DNA from 2 places in the Paenibacillus sp. FSL H3-0286 genome. Region 2 is predicted to be linked to the other one. Evidence: a T-box and tRNA genes for the amino acid it is inferred to sense, from the RefSeq annotation. Region 2 holds a T-box; the other holds one or more tRNA genes.
The links. A T-box is a leader RNA that pairs with one kind of tRNA and senses whether it is charged. The one in region 2 lies ahead of MHB37_RS25525 (valine--tRNA ligase), so its partner is inferred to be a tRNA-Val.

Region 1 (10,998 bases), 2.8 Mb from region 2:
GTTGTAAGCTTCTTCAACAGCTTTCCATTCTTCTTCATCTTCGATATTATACAATACCATTTCTTCGTCTTCTTCTTCCATACGCAGAATAATGCCGTCTGCTTCTGGATTCTCGCGCTCTAACAACAGAGCATATAATTTCTCGCCTATGTCGAACGTTTCTACAAGCACCATTTCCACATCTTCGCCCTGCTCGTTCGTCAAGGTCAGCACAAACTCCTCGTGCTCATGGTCGTGATCATGCCCGCAACCGCATGCTTCACCATGCTCATGTTTGTGATCGCTCATTGTAATACCTCACTTTGAATTGTATTATCCTACATCTGGTATCGTACCACGTTAGATTAGTTCAGGTCAATTTAGAACACCTAATTTAACGCTGTTATTACCTTCTCCGACACAAGTACGTAATCGGCATTTTTGGAGGGCTTAATATAGAAGCCTACCCGGTATTTGCCCGCTTCTTTAAAATCATAAGTAAACTCCGAGGTTGGAAACCAGAAATTATCCTTCTGCGAGCCTTCAAGCACCTGTGACTGAATATCCTTAACGTTTCCAGACGGATCTGTCATGGCCACTTTCACAGCTGAAATCTCTTCGGTCAGACTATCTACCTGAGTTAATATCTTTATTTTCAGCTTGCCTACATTGACATTGCCAAAAACCGTATCCCCTTTAAAAAGTACAATATGGACATTAGGTTTAAGGATCGTAACTTTCCCAGAACCGTCCCAAGTAACAACCCCGCCTGTTTCTCTAGCAGGAATGTACGTTTTTCCATCAATTAGATAACCGCCGTCTACAATTTCTTTTCCGTTGCTCCATACTCTAATTTTCTGATTAACGGAATCGGCGAATAATAATGAGCCACCCATTAAGGAAAAAGCAAACACGCACAAAGTGATTTTTTTCCATCTATTCATTTGAGACCCTCCAGATAATTCATGCTGTTAATATATACTTACTTTGTTTCAGCAAGTTGCGCTGATTTCAGGTAAATATTTCATTGATCTTGCGAAAAATGATATTATGGTCTTATTCGAAGTAGAAACATTAGCTATAACCGATTTCAGGAGGGTTCTTTCTTATGAGTCTAAGCCTACAAATGCTAGGAACAGGCAATGCTTTTGCGAAAAAATATTTTAACAACAATGGCTTGCTGCTAGATGAAAATTACACCCTGCTGATTGATTGCGGGATAACAGCCCCGCTTGCCATGCATAGACTTGAAAAATCCTTCAGTGACGTAAATGCTACGCTCATTACACATATTCATGCAGATCATGTTGGAGGGCTGGAAGAGCTTGCGCTAACCTTAAAGCATGTGCACGGTAAAAAAATGACCTTACTTCTTCCGGAGACACTTATAGAGCCCTTGTGGAACAATACGTTAAAGGGAGGTTTATACCAAGAAGATGCTGTATCTTCCTTATCTGATATCTTCGATGTTAAGCCCATGCAGCCTGAAAATACCTACAAGCTCTCTCCTACTCTTTCATTAGAGATCATACAAACACCGCATATTCCCGGGAAAAACAGTTATTCCCTTCTAATAAACAACGAGATTTTTTATAGTGCGGACATGACCTTTCAGCCGGATCTACTGATTAGCCTTGTGCGGGAGCGCGGGATCCGGATCATCCTGCATGACTGCCAACTAGGTGGAACAGGCGTTGTTCACACCACGCTGGAAGAGCTGATGTCTCTGCCTAAAGATGTTCGCGAGCGGATCAAGCTCATGCATTATAGCGATGAACAACCAGATTTCGTCGGACTTACAGGAGAGATGGAATTTTTAGAGCAGCATGTGAACTATAAACTCTGATCTTTACAAAAAAAAGCCGTACATAAACGTCTGTAGACGTATGTACGGCTTTTCGTGTTGAACTATGAAAATGTCGGCAAATTATCCAGATTGTTAGTTGGATCTCCATCCGCATCTCCGCGAATATAAGTTTCTCCATCCTTACCTTTAAAAGCGTTCACTCCGGCAATATTTCCGGCCTGTACTTCTTGCAGGGCTTGGTCATACGCCAGCACACGTCCTGTAGAGGTCTGGAAGCTTGTTAAATCGCCATCCCCATTTTTTTGAACAGCTACGAAAGATTCACGTTCGTTATTTGGCACTTAAGTTCGCCCCTTGCACTTGGATTTGCCATCATTCGGCACATCCTAGCTTGCGTAGAGCGTCCAATAATTATGTGCGCCATCTTTAAAGCATTTTTTGCATACGTACATGTAATATACCTGCATCATAAAATGGTTCTGTAGAAATAACTTCATAGCCGAGTTTCTTATAGAAATTCTCTGCCTGACACTGAGCATCTAGAATTGAAGCTTCCAGTCCAAGCTCCCGAGCAAGCTCTTCCATCGCCAGTAACAAGACACGTCCGTATCCTTTGACCCGATAGTCTTTCAATACGGCGATGCGCTGCATTTTAGCAGTCCCTGCTTTGTAATAGATCAATCTACCCGTTGCTACAGGTATCCCTTCATCTATAATCAGAATATGGTGCGCATTCGGACTGATGGCATCATATTCGTCAATTTCTTCCTCGGCCGGTACCTTTTGTTCCTCAACAAATACTTTAGTACGGATATCCAGCCCCATCTGAAGCTGTTCCTCTGTAGTTACCCGTAAGATTTCTGCCGCCATGTTAGTTGCAAACTCCTCTCTCTATGTAGCCAACGATAGTTGTCTATTATATAAAATAATGACAAGAAAGAAAAGCCTACACATGGAATCCGTAACCTCTCAGTAGACTAATCCACAGAATATACTTCTTCAGGGATTGAACGGTTATATACGTCTTGCATCACAGGTGACAACGGAGGATACTGACTTTTAGATTTGCCATCCAGATTGGTCATCTCATTGATTTCGATAACTTTTGCGGGTTTCACCGTAGAGCACCCCACTACACCCAGCAGTAACACTAGGCAAACGCCGACTTCCCATTTCACAATTTTAGACATAAAAAAGCTCCTTTCATCGCAGCTGCAGTTATACTCACTACAGCTTTGACGATTCAGGAGCTTTATAAACAATAGGAGCTATTCATTCCAGTTTCCCTCTTAGAGATTGACGTTTCCAACCAAATGGACTAAATACATCATCCCAACCAAAAAGCCTGCTAAAACAAAATAAGCTGTCCCATATTTCCAGCGTGTATTGGCTGGCACATCGTAATACTTATCATTATCGTGCACGGTACAGCTGATGTCACATTGCATTTTTAAATGAAGACCATTCTCTAACGTTACTTGCTCCAGCTGCGAAATTCTTACCTTTTCAATAATACATTGCTGTGGCAGTGTAGCTTTGCCATAATAATTCAGCTGGTCCCATCTTACCACAACATACTGCTGTCTCTCTAGATCACTGTAGGTAGTAAAAGGTAAATCCCGGCGATGCTCAGCTCCTGGAATCATGTAACCCGCCTCTCGCAAGGGCTCCACGGGAATTAAGAACCCCTTAGTGACAGACTGCGGCCGGTTGTTGTTACGTCTTTTCACATATTTATTATACAGATCGTAAGCAAACATTGCCCAGATGATAAAGAACAAAATCGAACGCAAGTAAACGATTATAGCTAAGCCACCCACCAGACCCACAAGCCACAGCCAGCGCGTAACTGCGGTAGCAATACGTCCACCGTCTAGCGGATGGATTGGCAGCAGGTTAATCAAATTAAGCAATAAGCCTATATAAGCCAGGGAATAAAGAAGTGGACTATCCATATAATATGCCGCTCCAAACACAGCAGTAGCCCCAATAGTACCCAGAATCGGTCCGCCAAAAGCAACATACGCTTCTGTCTTCGCATCCAGCGGATGTTTTTTCATAGTAATTAACGCGCCTAAAAAAGGAATAAATAACGGAGCGCTGACGGGTAGCCCGATCCGCTTAGCGGCTATAACATGTCCCAATTCATGAACAAGCAAAAGCAGGACAATACCTATAGCAAACCCCCACGGATAAATCAAAGCATATGCCCCTATCGAAACCATCATGGAAATTAACGGCCCGGCAATTTTACCTATTTTCAGCAGAGACAAAATCGCCTTTCCTTTTAACAGGAGCATGGCGGCTCCGCCCCCCAACCATTTCAGCGGAGTAGAAGTATTCTTTTTCTGCTCATTTTGCATTTGCGGCAAGATCACAAGCTCCTTTATCTTTCAATTTTAAGAAACTACTGTACAGTTCCATCTATCTTATCATAGAAGCATTAAGGATATTTCTACAGTGAGCCCTTCGGAAAGTATACGACGCAACTTTTAGAAACGTTTCAGCGTCAAACCAACTATCATGGATAAATTTTACTGCCAGATAAAGAAAGGGTTGGTTAATATGCTCTCTTTTCACTCCAAAGCTTGGTTATCCGTCTTAATGCTCTCAACATTTTTACTCCCTGCCACCATGTCAGCAAGCTCTTCATTAACTGTATCGGTGTCCTCTGCGCTCACCCAAGCTTCCTCTGCTAATACTTCGCAAGTATACTACCAATTTGGCATTCCTGGTGGAAACATAGGCGGACCTGCGCTGCTCAAAAATGGTGTAATCTACGTAGATGTTCGGGGGATCGCTGAACAAGCTGGCTTAAAAATGGAATGGGATAAATCCGGCAAACGTGCTCTGTTCAAAGGCTGGACTAAAAGTTTTGCTGTTCGAATCGGGAGTCAAACTGGCGTGCTTGACGGGAAAGCGGTAGATCTAGGAGGAATACCTTTTAAATCCAAAGAAGATGGGATATATGTGCCGGCCCGTTTTATCGTTAAGGCTTTCGAAGGCAGCCATCTCCGTCTGGACTCCACAACGAACACACTTTTAGCAGATGATCTGAAGACCTACAATGTTTTCACAGAATCCTTTGGAGGGCGTACCTATACGCTGGTCAAAGCTAATGGTGATTTATATGTCTCACAAGGCAAGGATACGGTGATAAAACTCACTTCACTCCAAACAAACTTTGACTGGGCAGGAATGAAGATCGAGAAAACGGCGGGGGGTCTGCTAGTCATTAAGATTATTGATTCCTATGGAGAGCCTCATATTAATACACGCGAAATCACACTCATATTCAAAAATGGTGCATTACTACGCAAGGCCACATTCGCTTACCAGTTCAGAGGAGATGCGGATTTCAAACCTTATGATGGCAACCTCATCTTGCATGATGGTAATACCTTACGTTTCATCCAAGACGGCACAGGCAATGTAATAGATACTCTTGATCTTGTAAAGCTGGGTGGCGAGGAAGATGCTTACTATGTAGAAAGCATTGATAAAGAAATCATACTGCTTCGTGGAAATCAGAATGGATTGCTAACCTTAATCGACCGCCAAACAGGCGAGCGAACCCTTTTGTATAAGGAGCTACTCACAGCAAAGGATCAGGAATATGCGGAAAATAACGATGTTCCTTTTAAAGGAGATACTTTGAAATTCGTAAAACGGAGCGGTGACAAATTGTATTTTATAAATGACTCCCCGCTTACTGGCAAAAAAGAAGTTATCTACTCCATTGAAGCTCATTCCAATAACTCCAAGAATAATACTGATTAGAAAGTACAGCACAAGCATGTGTATAGATTAAAGAACTAATCGAATCCTCCTCAGTGATTATCCCTGAAAATTAACCTTCCTACATATAGGCAAACGCCGTGAACGTTGTAGGCAAAGGACCATAGACTGTTATCAGGATTGAAACATTCGAGGAGGATATCCATGGAATCAAATACAAATTTTCATCAACAGGTCGCTTGGAATTGCATGAATAAATATGTAGGTATAGTAACGACTGATGGTCAATCCTTTGACGGCTTCATCGCTCACGTGGATCAGAACTATATCACCCTAGCGGTTCCCAGCAATGAAATGGTCGATCGTATGAACGGAATGCCTGCCGAGCAGTCGAACTATAGACAATTCGGGTTCCAGCCCGGCTTTTACCCAAGACGCCGCTTCTATCCACGCCGTATCCCTTTTTTCGGAATAAGCAGTCTATTTCTACTCCCGTTTTTTATCTGACTCGGTGCAGGGGGATGAAGGGTCATCCCCTTTCTAGCTATTTAACTACTTAATCGGAGAAAATTAAGAAGTAAATACAACTCTACATCTATATTGATTATAAAAAAGAATTGCCATCCTACTCTATCGTATGGTATTATAAATTTCGTCGCAGGACGGTAGCTCAGTGGGAGAGCACTATCTTGACAGGGTAGGGGTCATGGGTTCGAACCCCATCCGTCCTATACGGTTTTATAAGACATATCTCACAGAAATCCCTTATTATATAAGGGTTTTTTGTTTGTTTATTTATACTAAACAATTTGAGAAATATTGCTCTTTGATAACTGGGGGGCTTAACAGGGGGCACATAATACTGCGCAAAAGTTTTTCCTTAATGCAACATTCAATTAATAAAAAATGAGGGGCATTGTTTCGCCCCCCAATTCTAACCACCTAAGTACCATTTCACAAAAGATCTTTTAGGTATTTTATATAATTTTCCGACTCTTATACTATAAAATTGTTTTGATTCAATTAGATTATATGTAGAATTTTTACTCAGCCCTAAAAATTGTTGGATGTCTATTGGATTTAGCGGTTCTGGTAAATTTCTTAATCGCTTTATTATTTTTTCATCTTTTATTAGTTCGTCCATATCTTCCTCTACTTTTCATTTACTTTTCTTCAATTACAAGTTCTAGACGTCCCAATATGAGGCTTTAAAAACTATATTGAACAAACATAAACTTAATCACTCTAAGCATCATAGCAAGCCTCTGAGAACGTCTAGGAGGCGTTAGGAGCCCTGTGCTTTCATATAAGTTTTAAAAAAATAATTGATTATCTGAATTTTTTAATCGCTTCGGATAAAAACTGCTTAATGTGATAATGCCAATTAACCCTCTTCTTGAAACCCTTAATCTCTATACCGATCTCTTCACAGATACCAATTGGAATACTCGATTTATTTACTTTGCTTATATATTTATGTTCTTTGATCTGATTTTGAGCCACATTCTGATAATCAACGAATTCTTGTATCGGGACAAAGAATACTCGATTCTCTGGCTCCCTGAAATTCATGACAAATCCTGAAATTACATCTTCGTATGTACTTGCTTCTAATAATTTATCAATTTGATGTTGTTTGATAATACTTTCATCAAAACTAAACCTGTTTTCTTTTGTTGATTTAAGTTCGAGTGCAAACAAATGAGATCTTGCAAACATCATGCAATCATAATCATTTTTGGTTACCTTAACACGTTGACGTAAATCTGGCGGAATAAAAACATCCTTTATTCTAGTGAAGAATATTTTTTCACCACATTGTTCTACTGATTTTTGAAGATTGTCTTCAAAAACTTTGCCTTCTTTCTTTTTCACAACCATTCTTTCATAACCTCTAACCGTTCATCCAACGCCTTAGTCTCTTTGTCTAGTAATTCCTGATATCTACCCTCAACAATGAATCCATCCTTATTGTACTCTTCCAGTTTCTTAATCATATGTATTTTCAATTGTTCAACTAACCAAATATTATGTCCTACTAAATTCAATAAATCACTCCTCTTCTAATATAGCAGTCGTAGCATCAACTGCTTTTTTGATACATGTTCGTTCGTCATGTACACTCATCCCATAAATGTTTAAAATCTCACCAGCAGCTACTTCAAATGAGTAGATAACTTCATCACATCCTGAACAAGTTGAGTACTCAATCACCTCCTTTTCTTGTGGATCAGGGAAGGTGTGTCGGTGATAATCTGATGAAAATCTATCCGCATTGTAATTAGTTTGATTATTTTTATTCATATTCGTTCGTTTCTAAGAGGTTTAATAAAGCTTGGCTTACCACTTGTGTGTAGTAATCATCTGTAAGAGGACGATTTAGTAGTTTTTCAATTGATGGTTTTGATAATTTATCAATGTTGGTTTGCATTCTTAGTCTCCTTATTGATGTATTTTGTGTAACCAGTAATCCAAATTTCTAATTCATCTGTATCTATATATCCACCATTACCATCAGGAACAGATTTAAATTTCTTTTTATGCTCAGTTATTTCAATCAAATCACCTATGTTTATTTTTAAACTCTTATCTTTTGTATTGAACGTCTTTCTATCCATCTTGAACATTATATTTTCTCCGCTTCTCACATTATACAAATAGAGTTTTGGAGAGTATTGCGTATTGATGTCAGTTACCACACACCAGGAAGAACTAATATTAGGATATTTCACATCTGCGTAGCCCATATGCTCAATCTGAGTCATTACAACATCATTTGGTAATAGTTCAGGGAATCCATCTTGTTTCAACCGTTCTTCAATTTCTTTAAGTTTCGCAATTCTTACGATCAATGTTTTTTCTACATAACTAGACTTATATTTATATTCTCCATTAACAAATTCATTGTACAGCTTGGTGAGAAGTCCACTATGGCCGTACATATCGAAATAGTTAAGCTTAATCAGAATTTTAATCTGTCTTGCATCTACAGATGTATTTTTAGTTAAATGAATAAGTAAATCGACGAAACTGTTATATGTATTTTTACTTGCTTCGTAGAGATCTTCGGCAACTTTTGCACTCATATATTTGATACCAGATATATCCGCAAATATCGAATTTGTTTCTTCATCGGCAACAAAACTTCTGTTATCCTTCCCGAATTTTACACCTCCATCTTTAATGCCAAACCCTCTTTGCATTTCATCTTTGAGAAGTCCTATTTTATCTTTGTTCTTTTTCTCTGCAAAGTGCCTAAGAAGAGATTCATAAAAATAAATCGGATAATGACTTTTCAAATAAGCACAATAAGCAGAATCAAGGGCATAGCTATAGGCATGCGAAGCATTAAATCCGTAGCCGCTTGAATCTTCAATAATTCTCCATACACGATCACTCATTTCTAGTGCTTCTTCATGAGTAACTGTTTCTCTCTCCATGATTTTATCACTAAATCCCTTAAGGAAACGATCCTTCAATGGTCTAACTACTGCTGGTTTTTTCTTGCTGATTGCTTTGATAATTCCGTAAGTTTCATCTGATGGGAATCCAGCATATGCAAGAGTAGCCATAGTTTGTTCCTGATAAAGCACAAAAGAGTTTTTCATTTCCTCAGTTTGAATAAGATCATCGAAACTGCTGATACCATATGAAAATGGTTTTCTACTTTCGAATGTATGATACATCGATTTGAATGATGGGCGAATAGCGGCGATAAAAGCAGTTAGTTCTGAAATATTTTGAGGTCTATATTTTTTTGCTTTCTGTGTTGTTGAATACTTTTCAACTTGGTTTACTCCAACAGTGAGTCCATTTGCATAAATATCCCATACCTTTTTATTGTCTCTTATTACATTAAGTAACTCTTGTTCTGTATGGATGGACATTCCGATTCTTTTATATGTATTATGTGTTGTCTTTACAACATCTACTTTCAACAAGTCATTCTTAAGGAATTTATTTCTTTCTGCTATTTCACCATCGATTAAACATGCTAAAACTTCTTTTTTTGTTGATTCGCTCTTTAGCATAATAAGTCCAATTTCTTCTCGAATATTTCCTTGATACAGAAGATGCGCACAAGGGTGAGGCTTCTTATCTGATATAATTCCAGTATATTTTTCGCTTTCCTTAATTAGATGATGATACTTTTCTTCAACAAAATCATATACATCAATCAAGTCTTTTTCATCGTCTTCGGCATACTTTAATTCATTTTCGTATTTTTCCAATTGCTTAGATATTTCGTTTGCAATTTCAAACGGCAAATTCTGAGATTTGGCATACATTTTAAATCCTGATTTAATCTTAAACGTTCCATAGGCAATCATCGGAAAAGCATGCCCCTCACCCAATATTGTATTCTGCGCTGCGATAAAAACTTCTGGATTGCCTAAATTTAAATCCAAGTCAGGCAAAGATTTCGTTTGTAAGATACGACTTTCGCTCATAAATCTCTCAGGATATAAATGAACTGGGGCAGAAATTCTATCTACTTTTGAAAATCCTAAAAGAGTATTTGTATAAAAAGATACGCCAGATCCACGACCAGTAGAAGTTATTATCCCACCGTTTTTCACAGCTTCTTTCACAAGTTCATAGTCGATAAGAAAATAATCTGCCATTCCGGTATTTACTACAACTTGACCCTCTTTTCTGATTCCATCAATATGTTCAGCATGTTTTTCTCGGGGAATTAATTCTTTTGCTTTTCTCCATTCATCATTCAGTATCATTTTATACTTATGATCACGTTGTTCCTGTGTAAGTTCAGGATACAATGTAGGAAGCTTAATATCTTTGCTGAATACCTTAATAATGTTTGAATCATAATCATCAAAATCCATGAATAAGAGCGTGTTTTGGATTGCTCTATCTATTTGACCTTCTGATAATACTCCTTGGTCTACGAAGCGCTGCCTTAGTGTATCTCCGTCTGGATAGTCCATAAACCATCCTTCCTCATTCTCATAGACAATACCTTTTGCTTCTAGAACATCATCTCTATCCTTTGCTTGTTCAGGATAAATAAAGTGGCTGTCACATCCAGCGATTAGTTCAATATTATGTTTTGAGGCAAGATCAAGTATTCGCTTATGTAGTTGTCTTTGTGGATCGGTATGGTGTGCCTGAACCTCTAACATGAAGTTTTTCCCAAAGTATGAGTGCAAATCAGTAACAATCCTATCAACATCTTCATACTGCCAAAAAGCAATACATGCCGATGTTACAAATACCTCGTTAGGGTCTAGTGTGGATATTAAATCTAAATCAATACGAGGTCTGTAATAGTATCCAGTCTCATTTGCTTCAGATAGAATACGATTAATATCGCGTCTACCCTTTTCCGATTTTGCAAATAGGCACATATGTCCGTTTGTTTTGTCTTTTTCGAATCTGTCTTTAACCCAATATGCTTCAGTACCAAATATAAACTTTAAATTTTCTTTCTTCGCTACATCATATGTATCAAA
Region 2 (10,998 bases):
GAGGTTGTGAAGGCATTGCAGGAGACGGCGGTAAAAGGGACAAGCTTTGGCGCTCCAACGCTACTCGAAACGGAAATGGCAAAAACCGTTGTTGAACGAGTGGCATCTGTAGATATCGTGCGCATGGTTAACTCTGGAACGGAAGCTACGATGAGCGCGATTCGTTTGGCACGTGGTTACACTGGACGCAGCAAAATCTTGAAATTTGAAGGCTCCTACCACGGTCACGCGGATAGTCTGCTTATTAAGGCTGGCTCTGGTGTAGCTACATTGGGCTTGCCGGATAGCCCGGGTGTCCCAGAAGGCGTTGCAATGAATACCATTACGGTTCCTTACAATGATTTGGAGTCCACTCAGATTGCTTTCGAACGTTTTGGCAATGAGATTGCCGCAGTGATCGTAGAGCCGATTGCCGGCAACATGGGCGTGGTTCCACCGCTTCCAGGCTTCCTGGAAGGGCTTCGTAAATTAACTTCTGACAATGGTTCGCTGCTTATTTTTGATGAGGTTATGACAGGCTTCCGTGTTAATCGTGGCTGTGCTCAAGGCTTGTTCGGGATTACTCCGGATATTACTTGTTTTGGCAAAGTTATCGGCGGCGGACTTCCAGTGGGTGCTTATGGCGGCAAAAGAGAGATCATGGAGCAAATCGCTCCTACTGGACCGATTTATCAGGCGGGCACACTTAGTGGTAATCCATTAGCGATGGCAGCCGGATATACTACGCTCAAGCTGTTGACCCCGGAAGTATATGATCGTCTGGAACAATTGGGTGCACGTCTGGAAGCGGGTTTGAAAAAGAATTCAATTGAGACTGGCATTCCGCTCACTATCAACCGGGTGGGATCGATGGTTTGTCCGTTCTTCACTGAAGGACCTGTAATCAATTTTGAAACGGCTAAGTCCAGTGACACGGATCTTTTCCGTCGTTATTTTGGTCATATGGTAAACCAAGGCATCAGTGTGCCACCTTCACAGTTTGAGGGGATGTTCATATCGGCTGCACATAGTGAGCAAGATATTGATGATACCATTGAGGGCCATTATAATGCCCTGAAGGCCCTTTGAGCATCGGAGCCGGAGAAAGAACCGGTGGTGGCGCTTGGACCCGGCGTGGAGAGTGGCTGGAGGTAACACCCGGCAAAATCATTACTGGAGCCGAGGATACGCAGGCAATGATTGACAAGTGGCTGCTAGAAACTGTAGGTATGCCGGAGAAACTTTATCTGCGGTTACGCCGCGAGGGAGGCATTCAGTGGAAGGGTGACCGGCTTCGGCTGGCGCTTTTTCCCGATCGTGAAGCGGGGCTTGAACCGATATGGGAAGAGCTTGAGGTGTTGTACGAGGATGATTTTTGCCTGGTAGCTCATAAACCAGCTGGGCTGGCGGTACATCCAGATGGCAGTGGAACAGGTGTAACTCTGGATCACCTCGTAGCTGCGCATTATATCACTTCCGGCGAAAATGTGGCTGTGCGCCATATTCACCGCTTGGACAAAGATACAACGGGTCCGGTAATGTATGCGAAAAATGAGTTCGCACAGTTAGTTCTGGACGAGAATATGCGTGAAAAAAGCATCTCGCGGCACTACGCCGCGATCGTTGAAGGCATCGTGCCGCCTGCGCTTAAGGTGATCGATGCCCCGATTGGGCGCGATCGGCATCACGCTGCGCGCAGACGGGTCTCGCCCGGCGGACAATCTGCCGTGACGCGAATCATCCAGCGCGAGGCACTGCATGGCGGAAGCCTGGTGCATGTGCAGCTGGAGACTGGACGGACGCATCAGATTCGCGTTCATCTCAGCCATATGGGTCATCCCTTGTATGGGGATGAACTATATGGCGGTCCGGTTTGGGCTTCCAGCGCTGCCGGCCGCCATGCCCTGCATGGCGAGGCATTGTCCTTCCGCCATCCTTGGAGCGGAGAACAGCTGGAAGTCAGCGATCCGTGGCCGGAGGATATGCTGCAGCTGCGAGAGCTGCTGTCTGAAGCACCCTGACAGATACGTAAGTGGCTAAGGAACAGTAGAATCAGCAAAAGCTGGTTCTGCTGTTCTTTTTCTATTTTTTCAGAAAAAAAACATCTATCCATGTCTTATTAATAAAAGCAGCATATAATACTTTGTTCTTACGAAGTAGTGCATCTATCAGCAGGCTGAAGGTTTGGTGAGCTCTTAAATTCATGAAATTTATTAGCATCCTGTCCGGTTAGTACTACCAAAGTTGTCATGCCTCTCTGTTTGAAGCATATACATGTGGGGAGTAACATTTTGGGCTTATGCTCTGGGCCTGTCTCAGGGTTAGATTATGCCAAGAAGGAGGACATATCCCGTGTTTGATCAGTCCCACGGCTTGCGGTTTGATATTTACGAACGCATTCACCTTTCGGAAGAGCTTCCGGGAATAGCTGAGCTGGAGGAGGTTGAACTACTTCCGGAAATTCAGGTGATTCAGCGGGAGGATCGTGCCGAGTTATATGGTCAGCTGTTGCTTACCGGGCTTTACCGGAGTGAAGATGACCGAACACAACGTCTGGAGCATGCCATTCCCGTGGAAATCACTGTTCCGCTTACACGCGTCAGCTCGATTGAAGATATTGGGGTAGAGATTGAGAATTTTGATATCGATCTGCTCACGATGCGCACTGTGAATATAACAGGCGTATTATCGCTGCGGGGGATCGGTGGTGCGGACCCTCAACCTCAACCAGCCTGGCAGCAAGAGGAGTATACAGTCGCCTATTCTCCTGTGAATGATGACAGGGTAGAAGCTACTACGGAGCTACAAGAACAGGAAAATGATGCACTTTATGAAAATTCTCAGTGGACCTTCGGTGAGGATGCCTCACAGGTTGCTGTAGAAGAACATGAGCATGCCGAAGCGAATGAACAGGAAACAGAAGAATCATTAGTCTCTACTGGAGTCGCTCATACGTCCCCTGTAGTCAATTTCTCATCCGGTCAGGAGAAGGACAAGGGAGCTAAAGCACGGACACATAGTCTGGAGTCCCAAGTTGACGATGCTAAAGCGGGTTTATCCGATTACTGGTTTAAAGCCGAGGCCCAGAACAAAGAGGTTGAGGTGTCTCAGCTGAATCAAGCAAGCAATGTGAGCGAAGAGAACCAACAGTCGGCAGAGGAATATTTTACTCCTAGAGAGACCGCTGTTCCAGCCGTTAGTGCAGATGCAATTCAGGATATCCCTGTATTCGCTTCTGAAAATGAGGCTAATAATGCGCTTTCTAAGCAAGAAGAGAATACTGCGCCGATTAATGAGAATGCGAACGAAGTTTTTGTTTCACAAGAGAGTGTGGCTTCTCATGAGGAGAAACAAGATCTTAAGATCGCCTTGGGTAGTAAAAAAGAAGCAGAAATTCCGGAAAAAGAACATCTCACCTTCTCCTCTTTACTAAGCTCCAGTCGTGTCCGTAAAGAGCAGGAAGCTCTGCAGTCGGATGCAAACACATCTGCAGCAGTGGACGTTCCAGAGGTTGGCAATAATACGGAATGGAAGAGCAGATTCATTGCCAGCGCGGATGGAGCTAACATGTTCCGCAAAGTTCGGCTGTGTATTGTGCAGCGTGAAGAAACACTGGATACCATAGCAGAGAAGTATCAGCTAAGTGCGCGGGAGCTGGTAATGTATAATCGCTTATCCGGGCAGAGTGTAGAGGAAGGTCAAGTGTTGTACATCCCGTAATCGAATCGTGATGCGTACACACATGAATAGGTGAATCCCGATCAGGTATTAGGATCGGGATTTTTGCTGTTTCATTGTTGGAAGGGATGCTTCAGAAGAAATAAGTCGAAATTCAGCCTAAAGTCCCGCTGCAAAGGCGTATCCAGGTTGACTAGGGGGGGCTCAAAATGTATTATGGAGTAAGCAATATCTAAGTAAAGACTGGGAACGGGAAGAGTAGGCGGTCAGCCCTTCAGAGAGCGGAATTGCAAGTGCTGTGACATTCCGTAGGAAACAGCCCCCGAAGTCGCCCCGGAGTCGCCCTTCTGAGCTTATCTTCATACCTGTGAAGGATAAGTTAGGTTGTGGCCGGTAGCAGCCGTTATCTGTACGAGTGTCGCGCTAAGCTTCTGAATCCGTAGGGTAAGAAGTGTAGTTTTATTTTTCATTGGCGCGAAACAAAGGTGGTACCGCGAAAGAATGACCTTTCGTCCTTTGAGACGAGGGGTCTTTTTGTTTTTTTCAGAGACCTGTGTGCTCTATACAGCAACTTATTAACAACTATAAGCAACTACAAGTAAACTAGTGGAGGTATCAGAGAATGGCTGACCAAAACCATCTAACAGCGGCAGATGCTGCTGCTACGAATGAATCTAAAAACGAGATGCCAACAACGTATGATCCGAAGGCAGCAGAACAGAAATGGTATTCCTACTGGACAGAGGGCGGATATTTCCGTGCAGGCCAGCGTCCGGATGCTCAGGCCTATAGCATTGTGATCCCGCCGCCAAACGTAACGGGAATGCTGCACATCGGGCATGCGCTCGATTTCACATTACAGGATATCCTGATTCGTACTAAACGGATGCAGGGCTTCGATACGCTTTGGTTGCCAGGTACGGACCACGCAGGTATTGCAACACAAACGAAGGTAGAGCAGAAGCTGCGCGAGCAGGGGATTTCCAGACATGACCTCGGACGTGAGAAGTTCCTGGAGCAGGTGTGGGATTGGAAAGACAAATACGCGAACACCATTCATGAGCAGTGGGCAAAAATGGGACTTTCCCTTGACTACTCCCGCGAGCGTTTTACCCTCGATGAGGGTTTGTCGAAGGGAGTTCGCGAGGTATTTGTTAAGCTTTATAATAAAGGCTTGATCTATCGCGGTAAACGTATCATCAACTGGGACCCGGCGGCTCGTACGGCGTTGTCGGATATCGAGGTTGAATATAAGGAAGTTAACGGTCATCTGTACCACCTGCGTTACCCCCTTAAAGATGGCAGCGGACATATCACTGTAGCGACCACACGTCCGGAGACGATGTTGGGTGATACGGCAGTTGCTGTTCATCCTGAGGATGATCGTTATAAAGATCTGATTGGTAAAACGCTGATCCTGCCGATTATCGGCCGGGAGATTCCAATTATCGCTGACGAGTATGTAGATAAAGAGTTTGGCAGCGGTGCGGTTAAGATCACGCCAGCTCATGATCCAAATGACTTCGAGGTAGGTCAACGGCACAATTTGCCGCAGATCAACGTAATGGATGAGAGCGGTACGATGAACGAAGAAGCAGGACCTTACCAAGGTCAAGACCGGAGTGAATGCCGTAAGGCCATCACGGCGGATCTGAAGGAGCAAGGCGTTCTGATCTCTATTGAAGATCATGTGCATCAAGTTGGACACAGTGAACGTTCAGGAGCGGTTGTTGAGCCTTACCTGTCCACACAATGGTTCGTGAAGATGCAGCCGCTCGCCGAAGCTGCCATCAATGCACAGAAGGATGGTAATGGGGTTAACTTTGTACCTGAACGGTTCGAGAGAACCTACCTGAACTGGATTGAAAACGTACGCGACTGGTGTATTTCCCGTCAGCTTTGGTGGGGACATCGTATTCCGGCTTGGTATTCTGAATCTACCGGTGAGCTGGTTGTGGCGAATGACGAGGAAGAAGCGCGCCGGATCAGCGGCTTAACCGACCTGAAACAGGACGAGGATGTGCTGGATACTTGGTTTAGCTCCAACCTCTGGCCGTTTGCAACCCTAGGCTGGCCGAATGAAGACAGTGCAGATTTCAAACGTTACTATCCGAACGATGTGCTTGTAACAGGCTACGATATTATTTATTTCTGGGTAGCGCGGATGATCTTCTCGGCACTGGAATTCACCGGAGAGAAACCATTCTCGGACGTATTGATGCATGGTTTGGTACGGGATGCTGAAGGACAAAAAATGTCCAAATCACTCGGCAACGGTGTAGATCCGCTTGAGGTTATCGAGAAGTATGGCGCAGATGCTATGCGTTATATGATTTCTACCGGCAGCACAGCGGGTCAGGATTTACGCTTCCGCTGGGAAAAGGTAGAGCAGGCGCGTAATTTCGCTAATAAGATCTGGAATGCGTCACGCTTCGCCCTCATGAATCTTGAAGGAGTTAGCTTCGAGAATATTGACATTACTGGTGAGCTAACTACGGCTGACCGTTGGATTTTACACCGCCTGAACGAAACTTCTCGTGAAATTACGCGTCTAATTGACTCGTACGAGTTCGGCGAGACCGGCCGCCAGCTGTACAACTTCATTTGGGACGATTTGTGTGACTGGTATATTGAGTTCGCGAAGCTGTCGCTTTACGGAACGGATGCCGCAGCCAAAGCGAAGACACAGTCCGTACTTGCTTATGTACTCGACCGCACGATGCGCTTGATCCATCCGTTTATGCCGTTTATTTCGGAGGAAATCTGGCAGCATCTGCCGCATGAAGGAGAGACAATTACTTTGGCTGCTTGGCCTGAGTATGATGCTGCTCTGGAGAACCCGCAAGCGGTAGCGGAAATGAACCTGCTGATGGATGTAATCCGGGCAGTTCGTAATATCCGTGCTGAAGTAAATGTACCGATGAGCAAAAAGGTTGATTTGATTATTAAAGCGAGCAATGAGGAAACGCTGAGCATCATTACTCGTAACGACAACTACATCGGACGTTTCTGCAATACCTCTTCTTTCGAAGCTGGCCTGAATCCGGAAACGCCAGACAAGGTAATGTCCGCTGTAGTAACGGGAGCGGAACTGCTTCTGCCTTTGTCGGGGCTGATTGATATTGAACAAGAAATCGCTCGTCTGGAAAAAGAAGTGCAGACGCTGAACAGCGAAGTAGAACGCGTAGAGAAAAAATTGAGCAATCAGGGCTTCGTGGCCAAAGCTCCCGCAAAAGTTATCGAAGAGGAGCAGGCGAAGCAGGCGGATTATTCCGCCAAACGTGAGAAAGTACTTGCCCGCATAGCAGAGCTGAGAGGATAAGAGACATGGATGACCTAAATCGGGGCGGGAGCACCGCCCCTCTTGCGACATATACCGAAGCGGTTAACTGGATCAAGGGCCTGATTCCTTTTGGAATCCGGCCAGGTTTAGACAGAATTGAGATGTTGATGGACAAGCTGGGAAACCCGCACCGTCGGCTGAAATTTATTCATGTGGCGGGTACGAACGGCAAAGGCTCCACCTGTGCTTTTTTGACAAGCGCACTTTTGCAAAGCGGCTATTCCGTCGGCACCTTCACGTCTCCGTATATTACGAAGTTCACGAACAGGTTCCAATATAATAATACGGACATTCCTGAAGAAACTCTTCTTGAGCTAGTGAATACCCTTCGTCCTTTGGTAGATGAGATTGCAGAAACGGAATTTGGCTCACCAACGATGTTTGAGGTAACTACAGCTGTGGCCATTCTATTTTTTGCGGGTGTTTCTTGTCCGGATGTTGTCGTATGGGAGACTGGGCTTGGGGGAAGGCTGGATGTAACGAACATCGTTACTCCGATCGTGTCGGTGATTACAAATGTCGGCCATGACCATATGGATATTCTGGGAGATACGCTTGAGAAGGTTGCAATGGAGAAAGCCGGGATTATCAAACCCGGTGTACCAGTTGTTAGCTGCGTAAATCAACCGGAAGTCGTGGCTGTACTCAAGGAGAAAGCGGCGGCTTGCCGCTCTACTCTTTATCTTGCCGGAGAAGATTTTAGCTATGAAGCTACTGGAATCCATGGGGATGTGCAGACCTTTAACTTTAAGGGTCCCTTCCGTTCGCTTGAACTTGGGATTGTGATGAAAGGCGAACACCAGATTAGCAATGCGGCGGGAGCCATGATGGTTCTTGAAGTTTTGCGCCAGTATATGGCGTTCATGCTAGAGGATGAAGATGTTCTGGAAGGATTGCGTCATGCATTTTGGGCTGGAAGGCTGGAAGAGGTAAGTAAATCTCCGAGGATCGTACTGGATGGAGCACATAATCCGGAAGGCGCGGAGAGCCTTGCCAAAAGCCTGCCACAGCTCTATAAATACGGTAAATTAAATTTACTTATGGGAATGATGGCAAATAAGCATCATGAATCCTACTTTAAGCATATACTGCCTATAGTGGATACGCTCATCCTGACCGAACCGGATTTCCAGAACAAAATGGACGCGGAGCATCTGCAGGTTATCGCAGAAAGTCTGCGGGATAAATATGCCAAGGAAAACTTGGTAATCATAGTAGAACATAATTGGGGAAAAGCGCTGCAACAACTGAAGTCGATTACAGCGGAGGATGACCTTGCCGTCGTATCTGGTACGCTGTATTTGATTTCTGACGTGCGCGGTACACTTTTGCAGCAACCCGATACTGAAAAAGGCTGGTGACGACTGTTGGATACTACTGAACGTGTGCATTTTATAGGGATCGGCGGCTACGGTATGAGCGCGATTGCCCGAGTAATGCTAGAAATGGGATATACGGTTACGGGCTCCGATGTGGCTGCCCAAGAATTGACGGATAAATTGATTGCTAAAGGTGCCAAGATTTATATTGGGCATACAGCAGAACAAGTAAAAGGTGCGGATCTGGTCGTGTACTCTACGGCTTTGTCCAGCGATAATGTGGAATGGGTGGAAGCAGAGCGTCTTAAGATTCCAATTCTGCACCGCTCACAAATGTTAGCCCGTTTATTGAACGAACGTAAAGGGGTAGCTGTTGCCGGAGCGCATGGTAAAACAACTACATCCTCTATGATCGCACTTGTAATGGAAGAGTGTGAAGTTGATCCTACGTATATTATCGGCGGAGAGATTATGAACGTCGGTACGAATGCAAAGGCAGGACAAGGCGATTATGTAGTGGCGGAAGCGGATGAGAGTGATGGCTCTTTCTTGCACTATCACCCTTGGCTTGGAATTGTCACGAATGTGGAAGCAGATCACTTGGAGAATTACGGCGGAGATTTTAACCGTCTCAAGGCTGCTTATGTACAGTTTATGAACCAGACCCGTGAAGACGGCACTGCGATTGTGTGTGCAGATGACGAGAACGTGATTTCTTTATTGCCTGAAGTGTCAGGTAAGGTGATTACTTACGGCATCAAGTCGAAGACTGCAGATTATATTGCCACAGACATCGTTCTTGGCGACCGTCAGGTTTCGTATACGATGAACCATAATGGCGTAGTATTGGGACAAATTGAACTATCCGTGCCAGGCCAGTACAATCTGTATAATTCAATGGCTGCGGTTATCGCTTGTTTGAAGTCAGGAATCTCTTTTGAAAAAATCGCTGAAGCGATCGTGAAATTCCATGGTGCGAAGCGCCGTTTTCAAGTGCTCGGAGAAGTCGATGACATTCTGGTCATCGATGATTATGCGCATCACCCAACTGAAATTCAGGCGACAATCAGTGCTGCTAAGGCAACGGGGAAACGGATTATTGCCGTATTCCAGCCTCAGCGGTATACACGTACGTTCTTCCTGCTAGATGCCTTCAGCCGCGCCTTTAGCGAAGCAGATGAGGTGATCATCACCGACATCTACTCTCCGGCAGGTGAGAAGCAGATTGAGGGGGTTACATCTGCGAAGCTGGTTGAGCTTATTGTGCAGAACAGTAACGCTGGTGCAAGACATCTGCCAACCAAAGAAGATGTGCTTGCTGATCTGAAACCTCGTATTGCCCCAGGTGACCTAGTGATTACGATGGGCGCAGGCGATATCTGGAAGGTTGGATACGCATTGGCGGACGGCTTGAAGAAGCGTTAATACAAACACAGGCCTACACGAGAATATTCATATTCTCTTGACCATAGCACTTCCCCCCGAGCTCCGTGCAGGGGGAAGTGCTTTTTTGTATACTTAAGCGGTGTATGTACATTCTAAAAAATGAAATAAATAGGGTATTTGCTGAACCAGCCATTGAGTGCTATAGTGCTGTCAGTAGAGGATCAATTTTTCCGTGTAGGTGGTGACTCATGGACTCCCAGCTTGATATCAAAACGTTAGTGTATTTATTTATTTTTGGAAATCTATTTATATTGCTGCTGATAACCAATTACCGGAGGAGCGCTCCTAAAGACAGGGCATCCACCTTATTCATACGCTCCAAGGCGGTGCAGCTGCTCTTCTGGTGTTCATTATTATTATGGGGTCATATCCCCCGCGCTTTATCCATTCCACTTAGCAACGCTTTGATTCTTTTAGGCTGCTGTCTGGAGATTATTGCTTTATTGCTGATGATGGGAATCCTTGGTCAGCGGATAAAGTTGTATTACATAACGCTTTCCATACTTAGTTCGATTACTTTTAGTATTGTTGCGATCTTCTTTCATCATTCCAGCTGGCGCATAGCCTGTACCTCATTATGGTCAATACTGTTTATTGTCTATCCAGCTTACCACCTCACGGTGAACCCCAAAGGCACCCCTCTTCAGAAGATACTCGGAATATTGTTTTACGCTTTTGCAGGGATTATGCTGCTCCGCGCGATTGTTGCATTGATCTGGGAGCCAGAGATGAACGTGTTCACAACTAATCTTTCGCAGTATTTATATTACCTGGGGATGTATTTATTGTTGATTGTGGGAGCCGCAGGCTTTATTCTACTTTCTAACGAGCATTCCTTTGTAAAACTGAAACGAATCGCTAGCTACGATGATCTGACTGGAATCCTTAACCGTGGAGCATTTCTTGAGGAAGCTGAGGTTCGGCTTGAGAAGGCAGTTGCTGAGCAAGAGTACTTTTCGTTTATGCTGCTGGATTTGGATCATTTCAAAGAAATCAATGATACATACGGCCATGATACCGGCGATGTTGTTCTGGAAGAATTCGCATTGACGATTAAGGACAACCTCGAAAACAGCGATTTATTTGGCAGGCTGGGCGGCGAGGAATTTGCAGTTATCCTTTGCGGGCTGGATGAAGCTAGCTGTGACCGGAAAGCTGAAGTGTTACGAAAGGCAGTAATGAAGACGCCTACACAAAAACTTTTACAAGGCTATACAGTTAGTATAGGTGTAA

Region 1: it has a tRNA-Val gene. The T-box ahead of MHB37_RS25525 (valine--tRNA ligase) is inferred to sense a tRNA for this amino acid. The anticodon was not compared.

The regions. Positions count from the first base shown of each region.
Region 1 covers NZ_CP150285.1:2,910,739-2,921,736, reverse strand. Annotated here, with positions in the region: gene MHB37_RS13080 (DUF1292 domain-containing protein) at 1-288, opposite strand, end outside; gene MHB37_RS13075 (copper amine oxidase) at 369-923, opposite strand; gene MHB37_RS13070 (MBL fold metallo-hydrolase) at 1,088-1,825, shown strand; gene MHB37_RS13065 (DUF3892 domain-containing protein) at 1,888-2,127, opposite strand; gene MHB37_RS13060 (GNAT family N-acetyltransferase) at 2,213-2,656, opposite strand; gene MHB37_RS13055 (hypothetical protein) at 2,764-2,976, opposite strand; gene MHB37_RS13050 (site-2 protease family protein) at 3,076-4,149, opposite strand; gene MHB37_RS13045 (copper amine oxidase N-terminal domain-containing protein) at 4,352-5,566, shown strand; gene MHB37_RS13040 (hypothetical protein) at 5,729-6,031, shown strand; tRNA gene MHB37_RS13035 (tRNA-Val) at 6,184-6,255, shown strand; gene MHB37_RS13030 (helix-turn-helix domain-containing protein) at 6,459-6,668, opposite strand; gene MHB37_RS13025 (Holliday junction resolvase RecU) at 6,854-7,399, opposite strand; gene MHB37_RS13020 (hypothetical protein) at 7,396-7,572, opposite strand; gene MHB37_RS13015 (hypothetical protein) at 7,577-7,828, opposite strand; gene MHB37_RS13010 (hypothetical protein) at 7,821-7,955, opposite strand; gene MHB37_RS13005 (PHP domain-containing protein) at 7,939-10,998, opposite strand, start outside.
Region 2 covers NZ_CP150285.1:5,690,891-5,701,888, reverse strand. Annotated here, with positions in the region: gene hemL (glutamate-1-semialdehyde 2,1-aminomutase) at 1-1,068, shown strand, start outside; gene MHB37_RS25535 (RluA family pseudouridine synthase) at 1,065-2,000, shown strand; gene MHB37_RS25530 (LysM peptidoglycan-binding domain-containing protein) at 2,332-3,699, shown strand; T-box leader at 3,894-4,177, shown strand; gene MHB37_RS25525 (valine--tRNA ligase) at 4,280-6,979, shown strand; gene MHB37_RS25520 (folylpolyglutamate synthase/dihydrofolate synthase family protein) at 6,985-8,361, shown strand; gene murC (UDP-N-acetylmuramate--L-alanine ligase) at 8,368-9,744, shown strand; gene MHB37_RS25510 (diguanylate cyclase) at 9,954-10,998, shown strand, end outside.